DNA from 3 places in the Streptomyces sp. NPDC085931 genome. Region 1 is predicted to be linked to each of the others. Evidence: predicted binding sites of a transcription regulator. Region 1 holds the regulator's gene; each other region holds the start of a gene.

Region 1 (5,056 bases):
GGACGAGTTCGGGCTGGCGGCGGACGCCGAGGTCACGACGGAGGCGAACCCGGAGTCGGTCGACCCGGCCTATCTGGCGGCCCTGCGCGAGGGCGGCTTCAACCGGATCTCCTTCGGGATGCAGAGCGCGCGGCAGCACGTGCTGAAGGTGCTGGACCGCACCCACACGCCCGGGCGGCCGGAGGCGTGCGTGGCGGAGGCCCGGGCGGCCGGGTTCGACCACGTCAACCTGGACCTGATCTACGGCACGCCGGGGGAGTCGGACGAGGACTGGCGGGCCTCGCTGGACGCGGTGCTGGGTGCCGGGCCGGACCATGTCAGCGCCTACGCGCTGATCGTCGAGGAGGGGACGCAGCTGGCGCGGCGGATCCGCCGGGGCGAGGTGCCGATGACCGACGACGACGTCCACGCCGACCGGTACCTGATCGCGGACGAGGTGCTCTCGGGCGCGGGGTTCGAGTGGTACGAGGTGTCGAACTGGGCGACCTCCGCGGCGGGGCGCTGCCTGCACAACGAGCTGTACTGGCGGGGCGCCGACTGGTGGGGGGCCGGGCCGGGGGCGCACAGCCACGTGGGCGGGGTGCGGTGGTGGAACGTGAAGCACCCGGGCGCGTACGCGGCGGCGCTGGCGGCCGGCCGCTCGCCCGGGGCCGGGCGCGAGGTGCTGTCGGAGGAGGACCGGCGGGTCGAGCGGATCCTGCTGGAGCTGCGGCTGCGGGACGGGGTGCCGTTGGCGCTGCTGCGGGAGGAGGGGCTCGCGGCGTCGCGCCGGGCCTTGTCCGACGGGCTGCTCCAGGAGGAGCCGTATGCGCGGGGGCGGGCCGTGCTGACCCTGCGGGGGCGGTTGCTGGCCGACGGCGTGGTGCGCGATCTCGTGGACTGAGGCGTTCAGTCCGCGGGGGCGGTGACGAAGTCGATCAGTTCCTCCACCCGGCCCAGCAGCTCCGGCTCCAGGTCCTTGTAGGAGTGGACCCCCGACAGGATCCGCTGCCACGCCGCGCCCGTGTTCTCCGGCCAGCCCAGGGCCCGGCACACCCCTGTCTTCCAGTCCTGGCCCCTCGGGACGCGGGGCCAGGACGCGATGCCCAGGGACGACGGTTTCACCGCCTCCCAGATGTCGATGTACGGGTGGCCCACCACCAGCGCGTGCTCGCTCGTCACCGACCGGGCGATGCGCCACTCCTTCGAGCCCGGGACGAGGTGGTCGACCAGGACGCCGAGGCGGGCGTCGGGGCCGGGCGCGAAGGACTCGACGATCGACGGGAGGTCGTCCACGCCCTCCAGGTACTCCACCACCACGCCCTCGATGCGCAGGTCGTCGCCCCACACCTTCTCGACCAGCTCGGCGTCGTGCCGGCCCTCCACGTAGATGCGGCCGGCGCGGGCCACGCGCGCGCGTGCGCCGGGCACCGCCACCGAACCGGACGCCGTACGGGCGGGGCGCGCCGGGGCGCCGGACGCGGGGCGGACCAGGGTCACCACCCTGCCCTCCAGCAGGAAGCCGCGCGGCTCCAGCGCGAACACGCGGTGCTTGCCGAAGCGGTCCTCCAGCGTCACCGTGCCGGCCTCGCAGCGGACGACCGCCCCGCAGAAGCCGCTGCCGGGCTCCTCGACGACCAGGCCCGGTTCCGCCGGGACCTCGGGGACCGGCTTGGGCTTCTTCCACGGCGGGGTCAGATCGGTCGAGTACTGGCGCATTCGCATGACGATAGGGAAAGCCGCCGGACGGTCACGACGACACGCCGAAACGCGCCGCCAGCGCGTCCCGCTGGGCCCGGACGAACGCCGCGTCCACCACCGCTCCGTGACCGGGCACGTACAGCGCGTCCTCGCCGCCCAGCGCGAGCAGCCGGTCCAGCGCGGCCGGCCACCGCGCCGGCACCGCGTCCGGGCCCGCCTGCGGCTCGCCCGACTCCTCGACGAGGTCACCGCAGAACACCACCTCCGGATTGCCCGGCACCAGCACCGCCAGGTCGTGCCCGGTGTGGCCCGGGCCGACGTTCGCCAGCAGCACCTGCCGCCCGCCGCCCAGGTCGAGGGTCCACTCGCCGGAGACCAGGTGGCGGGGCGGGACCAGCCGGTCCGCCGACTCGCGCGCGACGGTCTCCGCCAGGCCGTTGCGCACCGCGTCCGCGCACAGCTCCGCGCGGTCCCGCGCCCGGGTCAGCACCGCGTCCACGCCGACCGCGCCGAACACCTCCGCGTCCGTGAACGCCGCCGCTCCGAAGACATGGTCGAAGTGCGGATGGGTCAGCGCGAGATGTGTCACACGGCGACCGGTGAGCGACCGCGCCTGCGCGCGCACCCGCGCGCCCTCGGCCGGGCTCGATCCGGCGTCGATCACCAGGACGGCGCCGGCGCCGGCGACCAGCCCCGCCGTGCAGTCCCACACCGGCAGCCGGCACCGGCCCACCCCGGCGGCCAGGCGCTCCCACCCGGCCTCTTCCCAAGTCACCGTCATACGGCGACGCTAGCGGTGCGGCCCGCCCGGGGCACGACGCCGCACGACCAGCCTTGCCGGAGGCGTACCCCACCGCCGTACACTGGGCCGGGGAACATTGGCACTCGCACGCGCAGAGTGCCAGGCCGTGAACGGCGGGCAACCGGCGGACGACTTCTGGAGGTGTGCGCGATGCTCAGTGAACGCAGGCTTCAGGTGCTGCGCGCCATCGTCCAGGACTACGTCGGCACCGAGGAGCCGGTCGGCTCCAAGGCCCTCACCGAGCGGCACAACCTCGGCGTCTCCCCGGCGACCGTCCGCAACGACATGGCGGCCCTGGAGGACGAGGGATACATCGCCCAGCCGCACACCAGCGCGGGGCGCATCCCCACCGACAAGGGCTACCGCCTGTTCGTGGACAAGCTCGCCGGCGTCAAGCCCATGACCGCCCCCGAGCGGCGCGCGATCCAGAACTTCCTGGAGGGCGCCGTCGACCTCGACGACGTCGTGGCGCGCACGGTACGGCTGCTCGCGCAGCTCACCCGCCAGGTCGCCGTCGTGCAGTACCCGTCGCTGACCCGCTCCACCGTGCGGCACGTGGAGTTGCTCTCCCTGGCGCCCGCGCGGGTGATGCTGGTGCTGATCACGGACACCGGGCGGGTGGAGCAGCGGGTGGTCGACTGCCCGTCGCCCTTCGGCGAGGCCTCGCTCGCGGATCTGCGCGCGCGCCTCAACAGCCGGGTGGCCAACCGCCGTTTCGCGGATGTGCCGAGTCTGGTGGAAGATCTCCCGGAGGCTTTCGAGCACGAGGACCGGGGTACGGTCTCCACGGTGCTCTCCACACTCCTGGAGACGCTCGTCGAGGAGAACGAGGAGCGGCTGATGATCGGCGGCACCGCCAATCTGACCCGCTTCGGTCATGACTTCCCCCTCACGATCCGGCCGGTGCTGGAGGCGCTCGAGGAGCAGGTCGTGCTCCTCAAGCTGCTCGGCGAGGCGAAGGATCCGGGCGTGACCGTCCGTATCGGTCACGAGAACGCCCACGAAGGACTCAACTCCACGTCCGTCGTGTCGGTCGGCTACGGTTCGGGCGGCGAGGCAGTCGCCAAGCTCGGCGTGGTCGGACCGACCCGCATGGACTACCCGGGAACGATGGGAGCGGTACGCGCAGTGGCACGGTACGTCGGACAGATCCTGGCGGAGTCGTAGTGGCCACGGACTACTACGCCGTACTCGGCGTGCGCCGCGACGCGTCGCAGGAAGAGATCAAGAAGGCCTTCCGGCGGCTCGCCCGCGAGCTGCACCCGGACGTCAACCCCGATCCGAAGACCCAGGAGCGGTTCAAGGAGATCAACGCCGCCTACGAGGTGCTCTCGGACCCGCAGAAGAAGCAGGTCTACGACCTCGGCGGCGACCCGCTCTCGCAGTCCGGCGGCGCCGGCGCGGGCGGCTTCGGAGCCGGCGGCTTCGGCAACTTCTCGGACATCATGGACGCCTTCTTCGGCACGGCGTCGCAGCGCGGACCGCGCTCGCGCACCCGCCGCGGCCAGGACGCCATGATCCGTATCGAGGTGGAGCTGGACGAGGCGGCCTTCGGCACGACGAAGGACATCCAGGTCGACACGGCCGTCGTCTGCAACACCTGCAACGGCGAGGGCGCCGCCCCGGGCACGTCCGCGCAGACGTGTGACATGTGCCGCGGCCGCGGTGAGGTCTCGCAGGTGACCCGGTCCTTCCTGGGCCAGGTCATGACGTCCCGCCCCTGCCCGCAGTGCCAGGGCTTCGGCACGGTCGTCCCGACGCCGTGCCCCGAGTGCGCGGGCGACGGCCGGGTGCGGTCCCGCCGGACGCTCACGGTGAAGATCCCGGCCGGCGTCGACAACGGCACGCGCATCCAGCTCGCCGGCGAGGGCGAGGTCGGCCCCGGCGGCGGTCCGGCCGGTGACCTCTACGTCGAGATCCACGAGCTGCCGCACGCGCAGTTCCAGCGCCGCGGCGACGACCTGCACTGCACGGTCACGCTCCCGATGACGGCGGCGGCCCTCGGCACGAAGGTGCCGCTGGAGACGCTCGACGGCCTGGAGGAGGTCGACATCCGCCCGGGCACCCAGTCCGGCCAGTCGATCCCGCTGCACGGCCGGGGCGTCACGCACCTGCGCGGCGGCGGACGCGGCGACCTCATCGTCCACGTCGAGGTCCAGACCCCGACCAAGCTCGACCCCGAGCAGGAGCGCCTGCTGCGCGAACTGTCCAAGCTGCGCGGTGAGGAACGCCCCACGGGCCAGTTCCAGCCGGGCCAGCAGGGCTTGTTCTCGCGGCTGAAGGACGCCTTCAACGGCCGCTGACGCGGCGGGCTCCGAGGGCGCGGAACGGGTAGTTCCTCTGGTCTGTGCCAGGCGGCGGGCCGGTTTCGGAGTTGTCCGGAGGACGTGACAACATGCGGTCATGTCCTCCGCACTGACCGATCTCTTCCCGCTCCCGATCGTGCAGGCCCCCATGGCGGGCGGCGTCTCCGTGCCGAAGCTCGCCGCCGCCGTGTGCGAAGCGGGCGGGCTCGGGTTCCTCGCCGCCGGGTACAAGACCGCCGACGGGATGTACCAGGAGATCAAACAGCTG
Region 2 (5,056 bases), on a different contig from region 1:
GTCCGTGCGGATGCCGGAGGGGCCGACGGCCGGGGCGTCGGCGACGGGCGGGTCGCCCTGCTTGCGGACCATGCCGATGTGCCACAGCTGCGGCACGATCCTGCCGCCCGCGGCGTGCACCGCCTCGGCGACCTTCGCCCAGCCCGCGAGCTGCTCCTCCCCGTGGAAGCGCGGCACGCGGTCGCTCTGCCCGGCCGACTCGTGCCCGACGTAGGTGCCCTCGGTGACGATCAGGCCGACCCCGGCGGCGGCGCGGCGCGCGTAGTAGGAGACGACGTCCTCGCCGGGCACACCGCCCGGGGAGAACATGCGCGTCATCGGCGCCATGGCGATCCGGTTGGGGACGGTCAGCCCGCCCAGGGTGACGGGCCTGGACAGGATCTCGGCGGCGCGGGAGGCGACGGTCACGTGGGGGCTCCTTCGGATACCGGACAGGATGCGCATACCAGGCAGTATGTGCATGCGCATGAGACCTCAGGTTCAACCACACGGCCCGCCGCCGCCATCCCGTGCCCTGTGTGATCCCGCACACGCCGAAGGGCGGCACCCCCTGCCGGAGCAGGAAGTACCGCCCTCCGAAAGGACGTTGACCGACGGAGTCGATCAGAAGTCCATGTCACCGCCCGGCATGCCGCCGCCGGCGGGCGCGGCGGCCTTCTCCGGCTTGTCGGCGATGACGGCCTCGGTGGTGAGGAACAGCGCGGCGATGGAGGCGGCGTTCTGCAGGGCAGAGCGGGTCACCTTCGCCGGGTCGATGATGCCCTCGGCGATCATGTCGACGTACTCACCGGTCGCGGCGTTCAGGCCGTGGCCGACCTGGAGGTTGCGGACCTTCTCCACGACGACGCCGCCCTCGAGACCACCGTTGACGGCGATCTGCTTCAGCGGGGCCTCCAGCGCGAGCTTCACGGCGTTGGCGCCGGTCGCCTCGTCACCCTCGAGCTCCAGCTTCTCGAAGACCTGGGAGGCCTGCAGCAGGGCCACGCCACCACCGGCGACGATGCCCTCCTCGACGGCCGCCTTGGCGTTGCGCACGGCGTCCTCGATGCGGTGCTTGCGCTCCTTGAGCTCCACCTCGGTGGCGGCACCGGCCTTGATGACCGCGACACCGCCGGCGAGCTTCGCCAGGCGCTCCTGCAGCTTCTCGCGGTCGTAGTCCGAGTCGCTGTTCTCGATCTCGGCGCGGATCTGGTTGACCCGGCCCTGGACCTGCTCGGCGGAGCCGGCACCGTCGACGATGGTGGTCTCGTCCTTGGTGATGACGACCTTGCGGGCCTTGCCCAGCAGGTCGAGCGTGGCGTTCTCCAGCTTGAGGCCGACCTCCTCGGAGATCACCTCGCCGCCGGTGAGGATGCCGATGTCCTGCAGCATCGCCTTGCGGCGGTCGCCGAAGCCCGGGGCCTTGACGGCGACGGACTTGAAGGTGCCGCGGATCTTGTTGACGACCAGGGTCGACAGGGCCTCGCCCTCGACGTCCTCGGCGATGATCAGCAGCGGCTTGCCCGACTGCATGACCTTCTCCAGGAGCGGGAGCAGGTCCTTGACGTTGGAGATCTTGGAGTTGGCGATCAGGATGTACGGGTCGTCGAGGACGGCCTCCATACGCTCCATGTCGGTGGCGAAGTACGCCGAGATGTAGCCCTTGTCGAAGCGCATACCCTCGGTGAGCTCCAGCTCCAGACCGAAGGTCTGGGACTCCTCGACGGTGATGACGCCTTCCTTGCCGACCTTGTCCATGGCCTCGGCGATGAGCTCGCCGATCTGGGTGTCGGCGGCGGAGATGGAGGCCGTGGAGGCGATCTGCTCCTTGGTCTCGACGTCCTTCGCCTGCTCCAGCAGGGCGGCGGAGACGGCCTCGACGGCCTTCTCGATACCGCGCTTCAGGGCCATCGGGTTGGCACCGGCGGCCACGTTGCGCAGACCCTCGCGCACCAGGGCCTGGGCGAGAACGGTCGCCGTGGTCGTACCGTCACCGGCGACGTCGTCCGTCTTCTTGGCGACTTCCTTGACCAGCTCGGCGCCGATCTTCTCGTACGGGTCCTCGAGCTCGATCTCCTTGGCGATGGAGACACCATCGTTGGTGATCGTGGGCGCGCCCCACTTCTTCTCGAGGACGACGTTGCGGCCCTTGGGGCCGAGCGTCACCTTCACGGCGTCCGCGAGCTGGTTCATGCCGCGCTCGAGGCCGCGCCGCGCCTCCTCGTCGAACGCGATGATCTTGGCCATGTGAAGTGGTCCCTCCAGGACTGGGGGTGATTACTTCGGACCGCGCCCGCGCCCGCGACGGACGGCCTCCGACCGGTGGTTCCTTGCCCCACCTGGTCCGCGGCCTCACCGACCCGGTCCTTACGTTGTCACTCTCACCTTCAGAGTGCTAACGCAATGATTAGCACTCGGGCATGGCGAGTGCAAGCGCCTCCCGGGGATCGGGCCGGTCCGTCAGCCCCCGGCGAACACCCGCCGGCACCCCCCTGAACAGGCCGAAGGGCCCGCACCCCGAGGGGTGCGGGCCCTTCTGAGAAGACCGGTCGCTTGCGCGTTGGTCGTGGTGCGCGTTCAGGCGGTGACGCGAACCATGTCGGCCTGCGGGCCCTTCTGGCCCTGCGAGATCTCGAACTCGACCCGCTGGCCCTCTTCCAGGGTGCGGTAGCCGTCCATCTGGATCGCGCTGTAGTGGACGAAAACATCCGCACCACCGTCGACCGCGATGAAGCCGTACCCCTTCTCCGCGTTGAACCACTTGACGGTGCCCTGAGCCATGCCTAACTCCCCTATTACTGGCCCTTGCACAGATCCACACTTCGCGGACCCGGGTCAGACCTCACCCCCCACGGTTGGGGGCGTGCGCCGGAACGCGTCGACCGCGGCTGAATGTATCTGTCCAACTGCCGTCTGCAACAGGTCAATCGGACGAGAATTCTGGACGCACCGGGTCCGGAATGTGGGGAGAATTCGCCTGAATTCAGGGCAAGTCGGGCCACATAAAATGCGCAAAAGCCGCGAAAGACGCGCACACTTTGGCTACATCTTGTCGGGCTCGCGGCAGGAATTCAGGGTTCCGATCAGCGGATCGGGATCGCGTTCCCCAACTGTACCGCGCTCAATCACACAGAATTGCCCCCTCCGCTTCTCTCACGGTGGGGGCAATTCGATGAACTCTCCGTGACCGGCATTACTCCAGGTAACAATCAAGCCGGTCGACCGGTCGGGGCGGGTTCAGCCGCCGGCGACGGCCGGGATGATCGACACGCCGGCACCGTCCGGGGTGGCCGTCTCCAGCCCCTGCTCGAACCGCACGTCGTCGTCGTTCACGTACACGTTGACGAACCGGCGCAGCTTGCCCTGGTCGTCCAACACGCGGGCGGCGATCCCGGTGTGGTTCTTCTCCAGATCGGCGATGACCTCGCCCAGGGTCGCCCCCTCGGCGGCGACCTCGGCCTGCCCGCCGGTGTAGGTGCGCAGGATGGTGGGGATGCGAACGGTGACGCTCATGACTTCAGAACCTCCGGTTGGTGACGAACCCAGGGGCGCGGGGAACTGCTTGAACAACCCCCACCGGCCCGCAGACGGCAACGATCAGACGAGCCCGGCCTCACGGAACGACTCCAGGCTGGGCCGAATGGTCGCCGTCAGCCCCGTGCCCGCCACCGCGTCCAGCGTCTTCAGACCATCCCCGGTGTTGAGCACCACAGTCGTCCTGGACGGATCCAGCAGCCCGCTCTCGATCAGCTTCTTGGTGACACCCACGGTCACCCCACCGGCGGTCTCCGCGAAGATCCCCTCGGTCCGCGCGAGGACCTTGATCGCGTCGACGACCTGCTCGTCCGTCACATCCTCCACCGCACCGCCCGTGCGCCGCGCGATGTCCAGCACGTACGGCCCGTCCGCCGGGTTGCCGATCGCCAGCGACTTGGCGATCGTGTCCGGCTTCTGCGGCCGCACCACGTCGTGCCCGGCCTTGAACGCCGTGGACACCGGCGAGCAGCCGAGCGCCTGCGCACCGAAGATCTTGTACGGCTTGTCCTCGACGAGCCCGAGCTTGATCAGCTCCTGGAGCCCCTTGTCGATCTTCGTGAGCTGCGAGCCGGAGGCGATGGGCACCACGATCTGGTCGGGCAGCTCCCAGCCGAGCTGCTCGCAGATCTCGTAGGCCAGCGTCTTGGAGCCCTCGGCGTAGTACGGCCGCAGGTTGACGTTGACGAAGCCCCAGCCCTCGCCGGCCGGGTCGCCGATGAGCTCGGAGCAGAAGCGGTTGACGTCGTCGTAGTTGCCCTCGATGCCGACCAGCTCGCCGCCGTAGACGGCGGCCATGACGACCTTGCCCTGCTCCAGGTCGTGCGGGATGAACACGCACGAGCGGAAGCCGGCGCGGGCCGCGGCGGCGCCCACCGCGCCGGCCAGGTTGCCGGTGGAGGAGCAGGAGAGGGTGGTGAAGCCGAAGGCGCGGGCCGCTTCCAGGGCCTGCGCGACGACACGGTCCTTGAAGGAGTGCGTCGGGTTGCCGGAGTCGTCCTTGACGAAGAGCTTGCCGGCGTCGACGCCCAGCTCACGCGCGAGGTTGTCGGCCCGCACGAGCTTGGTCCAGCCCGGGTTGAGGTTCGGCTTGTCCGCCACGTCGGCCGGGACCGGCAGCAGCGGGGCGTAACGCCAGATGTTCGCGGGGCCCGCCTCGATCTTCTTGCGCAGCTCCTCGGCGTCGTAGGCCGAGAAGTCGTAGGCGATCTCCAGCGGGCCGAAACACTCCTCGCAGGCGAAGACCGGGCCGAGGGGCACGCGGTGACCGCACTCGCGGCAGCTCAGGGCGGCGGCCGGGCCGAGGTCTACGGTGGAGTTCGTGGTGCTTGCAACAGTCTGCACAGCCATGTGAGGCGAGGCCCTTTCTCCTCATCTTCCTCACGACGCATCTCGCCGTGAGACGGATTTGGCACCTTCCCTAGCCGGGAGCCTCGCGCTGTGGTCGCCAGTGACCTACGAGAACCGACTGGAGGGTTGCCGGGGCTTCATCGGGCCGTTTCCCTCTGCCCCTCTGGATGAGCTGTATGTGGTTGTAGGCGGC
Region 3 (5,056 bases), on a different contig from region 1:
CTCCAGGGCGGAGCGGGTGACCTTGACCGGGTCGATGACGCCGGCCTTGATCAGGTCGCCGTACTCGCCGGTGGCGGCGTTGTAACCGCTGCCCTTGTCGAGCTCGGCGACCTTGGAGACGATGACGTAGCCCTCCAGGCCGGCGTTCTCGGCGATCCAGCGCAGCGGCTCGACGGCGGCCTTGCGGACCACGGAGACACCGGTGGCCTCGTCGCCGGTCTTGTCGAGGTTGCCCTCGAGGACCTTGACGGCGTGGACCAGGGCGGAGCCACCACCGGAGACGATGCCCTCCTCGACCGCGGCGCGGGTCGCGGAGATGGCGTCCTCCAGACGGTGCTTGCGCTCCTTGAGCTCGACCTCGGTGGCGGCACCCACGCGGATGACGCACACGCCGCCGGCCAGCTTCGCGAGGCGCTCCTGGAGCTTCTCGCGGTCCCAGTCGGAGTCCGTGGTCTCGATCTCGGCCTTGATCTGGGCGACGCGGCCCTGCACGTCGTCCTTGCTGCCGGCACCGTCGACGATCGTGGTGTCGTCCTTGGTGACGGTGACGCGGCGGGCGGAGCCGAGGACGTCCAGGCCGACCTGGTCGAGCTTGAGGCCGACCTCCTCGGAGACGACCGTGGCGCCCGTGAGGACGGCCATGTCCTGCAGCATCGCCTTGCGGCGGTCGCCGAAGCCGGGGGCCTTCACCGCGACGGCGTTGAACGTGCCGCGGATCTTGTTGACGACCAGGGTCGACAGGGCCTCGCCCTCGACGTCCTCGGCGATGATCAGCAGCGGCTTGGAGGCGTTGGCCTGGATGACCTTCTCCAGCAGCGGCAGCAGGTCCGCGATGGCGGAGATCTTGCCCTGCGTGATGAGGATGTACGGGTCGTCCAGGACGGCTTCCATGCGCTCCTGGTCCGTCACGAAGTACGGCGACAGGTAGCCCTTGTCGAAGGCCATGCCCTCGGTGAAGTCCAGCTCGAGACCGAAGGTGTTGGACTCCTCGACGGTGATGACACCGTCCTTGCCGACCTTGTCCATCGCCTCGGCGATGAGCTCGCCGACCTGCTGGTCCTGGGCGGACAGCGCGGCGACGGCGGCGATGTCGGACTTCTCGTCGATCGGGCGGGCCGAGGCGAGCAGGTCCTCGGAGACGGCCTTGACGGCGGCGTCGATGCCCTTCTTCAGGGCGGCCGGGGAGGCGCCGGCGGCGACGTTCTTCAGGCCCTCGCGCACGAGCGCCTGGGCGAGCACGGTCGCGGTGGTCGTACCGTCACCCGCGATGTCGTTGGTCTTGGTCGCCACCTCCTTGACCAGCTGGGCACCGAGGTTCTCGTACGGGTCCTCGATCTCGACCTCGCGGGCGATCGTGACACCGTCGTTGGTGATGGTGGGGGCGCCGAACTTCTTGTCGATGACGACGTTGCGGCCCTTGGGGCCGATCGTCACCTTGACCGTGTCGGCAAGCTTGTTGACGCCGCGCTCGAGGGCGCGACGGGCGTCCTCGTCGAACTTCAGGATCTTCGCCATGGGAGCGTGAGCCCTCTTCCGGAATGTGGGATAACGGCAACTGCGCCCCGGGCGCCCGGCTTCTTAGCGATCGCGGGGGCCAGGGGCGCAGTCAAAGCAAGGTGCTTGCGGTGAATTACTTCTCGATGATCGCGAGCACGTCGCGGGCCGAGAGGACGAGGTACTCCTCGCCGTTGTACTTCACCTCGGTGCCGCCGTACTTGCTGTAGAGCACGACGTCGCCGACGGAAACGTCGAGCGGAAGACGGTTGCCGTCCTCGAAGCGGCCCGGGCCCACGGCCAGGACGACGCCCTCCTGGGGCTTCTCCTTGGCGGTGTCCGGGATGACCAGGCCAGAGGCGGTGGTCTGCTCGGCGTCGAGCGGCTGGACCACGATGCGGTCCTCGAGCGGCTTGATGGCAACCTTGGAGCTGGTGGTCGTCACGATCCGACCTCCCCCTTCGGAGATCTCACGGGGTTAACTGTCTGAGGTGGCGACCAGGTGGATCCGTCGTCGCGGGTGCCGGACCTGCCCGTCGCTGTGTTGGCACTCTCCTGTGTCGAGTGCCAGAGCCGAGACTATGACCGTGATTAGCACTCGGTCAAGCGGACTGCTAATCCACCGCGGCGCGTCGGCCAGGAGTTTCCGTCCGTGAGGTCCGCCGCGCCTACAGGTGGTCCTCCAGCCGCCCCACCCGCAGGCCCTTCCCCTCGATCTCCCGCAGCAACCCCGCCGTCCGTTCCGTCAGGGTCAGGGAGGCGTCCCCCGACGGCACCGACACGATGTCGCCGGCGCGCAGCCCGGGCTCGCCGCGGGTGAACGTCAGGTCGCCGTCGGCGCCCAGGGACGCGCGCCACAGCACGACCGCCGTGATGCCGCAGTCGGCGGCGGCGCGCAGGGTCGTGGTGTCGTAGGTGCCGTAGGGCGGGCGGAAGAGGCGGGGGCGGATGCCGAAGCGGGCGTGGAGCTTGTGCTGCTGGCCGCAGATCTCGGCGCGCTGGCCGGCGTAGGGCAGGCCGCGCAGGGCCGGGTGGTCCAGGGTGTGGTTCTGCAGGGACGCGCCGACCGCGCGCAGCCGGGCGAAGTGGCCGTAGCCGGGGCCCACGACGCTGTCGGTGAGGAACATGCTGACCGGCAGGCGCCGGGCGCGGACCAGGGCGACGAAGCGGGGGTCGCGTTCGGCGCCGTCGTCGTAGGTGAGGAAGACGACCGGGTCGCGGGTGGGGACGCGGTCGACGACGGGTGGCAGGCGGCGGGCGGCCGGGGCCGGGTCCCGGGCCCGGTCGTCGGCGGCGGCGGGCGGCCGCTCCCCCGCCGGGTCCGCGCAGCCGGCCGACAGGACCAGCAGCGCGCAGAGCAGGGCGGCGGCCGGCCGCCTCACAGGTAGTCCTCCAGCCGCCCCACCGCGTAGCCCTCGGCCGTGACCTTGTTCAAGAAGCGGCGGATCATGTCCGGCATGGTGCCCTTCCACTCCGCGGGGCCCCGGAAGTGCGTGAGGACGATGTCGCCCGGGCGCAGTTCGCGGTCCGCCTCGCGGTACTCCCAGCGGTCGGCGAAGACCTCCTCGTTCCAGAGCGGCACGTGGGTGATCCCGCAGGCCTTGGCGGCGCGCAGGGTCGCGCGGTTGTAGCTGCCGTAGGGCGGGCGGAAGAGGGCGGGGCGCTTGCCGAAGCGCTTCTGCATATAGCGCTGCATGCCGCAGATCTCGCGCTTCTGGGCGCGGTAGGACAGGCCGGGCAGATAGGGGTGGTGCAGGGTGTGGTTGTTCAGCACCACGCCTCTGGCCTGCATCTTCTTGAAGTAGCGGGGGTCGTCCTTGACCAGGTAGCCGCTGAGGAACGCGGTGTAGGGGACGTCCAGGTCGCTCATCATCCGCAGGAACGTGCGGTCCTTCTCGGCGCCGTCGTCGATGGTGAGGAAGACGACCTTGTCCCGGGTGGGGATCCGGGTGAAGACGGGTGGGAGACCGGACCGCCGGTGGCCGGCCACCTGGAAGCCCTTGCGGGTCTTGATCCTGGGCTTGCGCTCGGGGGCCGGCGGGGCGGCCAGCGGAACCCTCTTCAGCTCCCAGCGGTGCGCGGCGGCGACCCGGGCGGCGTGCGCGGCGCGCAGTTTGGAGGCGTAGGAGTCGAGTGCGCGGGCCGGGGGCGCGTCGAGGGGCTGCTGTCCGCCGGCCGGGGTGACCTGGTCGCTGCCCCCGCCCTGCGCACAGCCCGAGGCGATGGCGGCGAGGGCGAGCACGGCCAGGCCGATCCGTGCACCGCCAAAGGCCCGGCTTTTGTCATCTTGTACGACTGCTCGCATGGTGCCGGATCCTCGCAGCCCGCCCGGGCGACCCCGCCCCGACACAGCGACCGCCGCACCCGCGTCCCCCGACCGGCCCACACACACCGCCCCGTCACGCCGTGCCCGACAATGACCGGGTGAACGACCTCGCCCTCCTCCTCACCCCCGAAGGCCGCGCCCTCCTCGACGAGGTGCGCGACACCGACCCGGCGCGGGAGCTGGCCGTCGCGACCCGGCTGCGGCGCGAGCACCCCGCCGAGCTGGTCTCGGCGGCGCTCGGGCAGGCGCGGCTGCGGCAGCGGGCGGCGGTGAAGTTCGGCGCCGAGGACGCGGGGCGGATGTTCTTCACGCCGAACGGGGTGGAGCAGTCGACGCGGGCGAGCGTGGCGGCCTACCGGGCGCGGCGCCTGGCCGACTCGGGTGTGACCTCGGTGGCCGACCTGTGCTGCGGCATCGGCGGCGACGCCATCGCGCTGGCCCGCGCCGGGATCCGGGTGCTGGCCGTGGACCGCGACCCGCTCACGGCCGCGGCGGCCCGGGCGAACGCCGGCGCGCTGGGGCTGGCGGACCTGATCGAGGTCCGGGAGGCGGACGTCACGCAGGTGGACACGGCCGGTTACGACGCCGTCTTCGTCGACCCGGCGCGGCGCGGCGGGCGGGGCCGGGTCTTCGACCCCGAGGCCTACTCGCCCCCGCTGTCCTGGGCGGTGTCGGCCGCGCGCCGGGCCCCGCACGCGGCGCTGAAGGTCGCCCCGGGCATCCCGCACGAGGCGGTCCCGGAGGAGGCCGAGGCCGAGTGGATCTCCGACGGCGGGGACGTGAAGGAGGCGGTGCTGTGGTTCGGCACCGAGCCGGGCGCCGTCCGGGCCACCCTGCTGCCGGGCCCCCGCACCCTGCTCTCCCGCGGCCTGCCCGACCCCGGTGTCCGCCCGCCCGGCCGCTATCTCTACGAGCCCGACGGCGCCGTCATCCGCGCCCATCTGGTGGCCGAGGTCGCCGACCGGGTGGGCGGCGGCCTCCTCGACGCGACCATCGCGTACGTCACGGCCGACACCCTGCGGCCGACGCCGTACGCCACCGCCTACGAGATCACCGACCATCTGCCCTTCAACGTCAAGAGGCTGAAGGCCCTGCTGCGGGAGCGCGAGGTCGGCACGCTGACGGTGAAGAAGCGGGGCTCGGCGGTCGAGCCGGAGGAACTGCGCAGGAAGGTCAAGCCGCAGGGTCCGCACGCGGCGACGGTGTTCCTGACCCGGGTCGCCGGGGCCCCGGCCA

The links. Region 1 encodes HrcA, which represses chaperone genes, less so after heat shock. Its sites were predicted from a motif close to TTNGCACTCNGNNNNNCNGAGTGCNAA; they were not measured.
Region 2: groL (chaperonin GroEL) is a predicted target of HrcA. The motif match lies at 2,387-2,413, and genes of this name have one in related genera.
Region 3: groES (co-chaperone GroES) is a predicted target of HrcA. The motif match lies at 2,086-2,112, and genes of this name have one in related genera.

Annotation. Positions count from the first base shown of each region.
Region 1 covers NZ_JBITSK010000018.1:146,650-151,705, reverse strand. The annotation lists gene hemW (radical SAM family heme chaperone HemW) at 1-883, shown strand, start outside; gene ACIGAN_RS31235 (DUF3097 domain-containing protein) at 889-1,698, opposite strand; gene ACIGAN_RS31230 (MBL fold metallo-hydrolase) at 1,730-2,461, opposite strand; gene hrcA (heat-inducible transcriptional repressor HrcA) at 2,633-3,649, shown strand; gene dnaJ (molecular chaperone DnaJ) at 3,649-4,785, shown strand; gene ACIGAN_RS31215 (nitronate monooxygenase) at 4,886-5,056, shown strand, end outside.
Region 2 covers NZ_JBITSK010000007.1:117,833-122,888, reverse strand. The annotation lists gene ACIGAN_RS16375 (NADH:flavin oxidoreductase) at 1-444, opposite strand, end outside; gene groL (chaperonin GroEL) at 604-2,226, opposite strand; gene ACIGAN_RS16365 (cold-shock protein) at 2,557-2,760, opposite strand; gene ACIGAN_RS16360 (ubiquitin-like small modifier protein 1) at 3,217-3,492, opposite strand; gene thrC (threonine synthase) at 3,577-4,863, opposite strand; SAM riboswitch class I at 4,882-5,037, opposite strand.
Region 3 covers NZ_JBITSK010000024.1:78,436-83,491, reverse strand. The annotation lists gene groL (chaperonin GroEL) at 1-1,515, opposite strand, end outside; gene groES (co-chaperone GroES) at 1,631-1,939, opposite strand; gene ACIGAN_RS34480 (polysaccharide deacetylase family protein) at 2,163-2,876, opposite strand; gene ACIGAN_RS34475 (polysaccharide deacetylase family protein) at 2,873-3,799, opposite strand; gene ACIGAN_RS34470 (class I SAM-dependent methyltransferase) at 3,919-5,056, shown strand, end outside.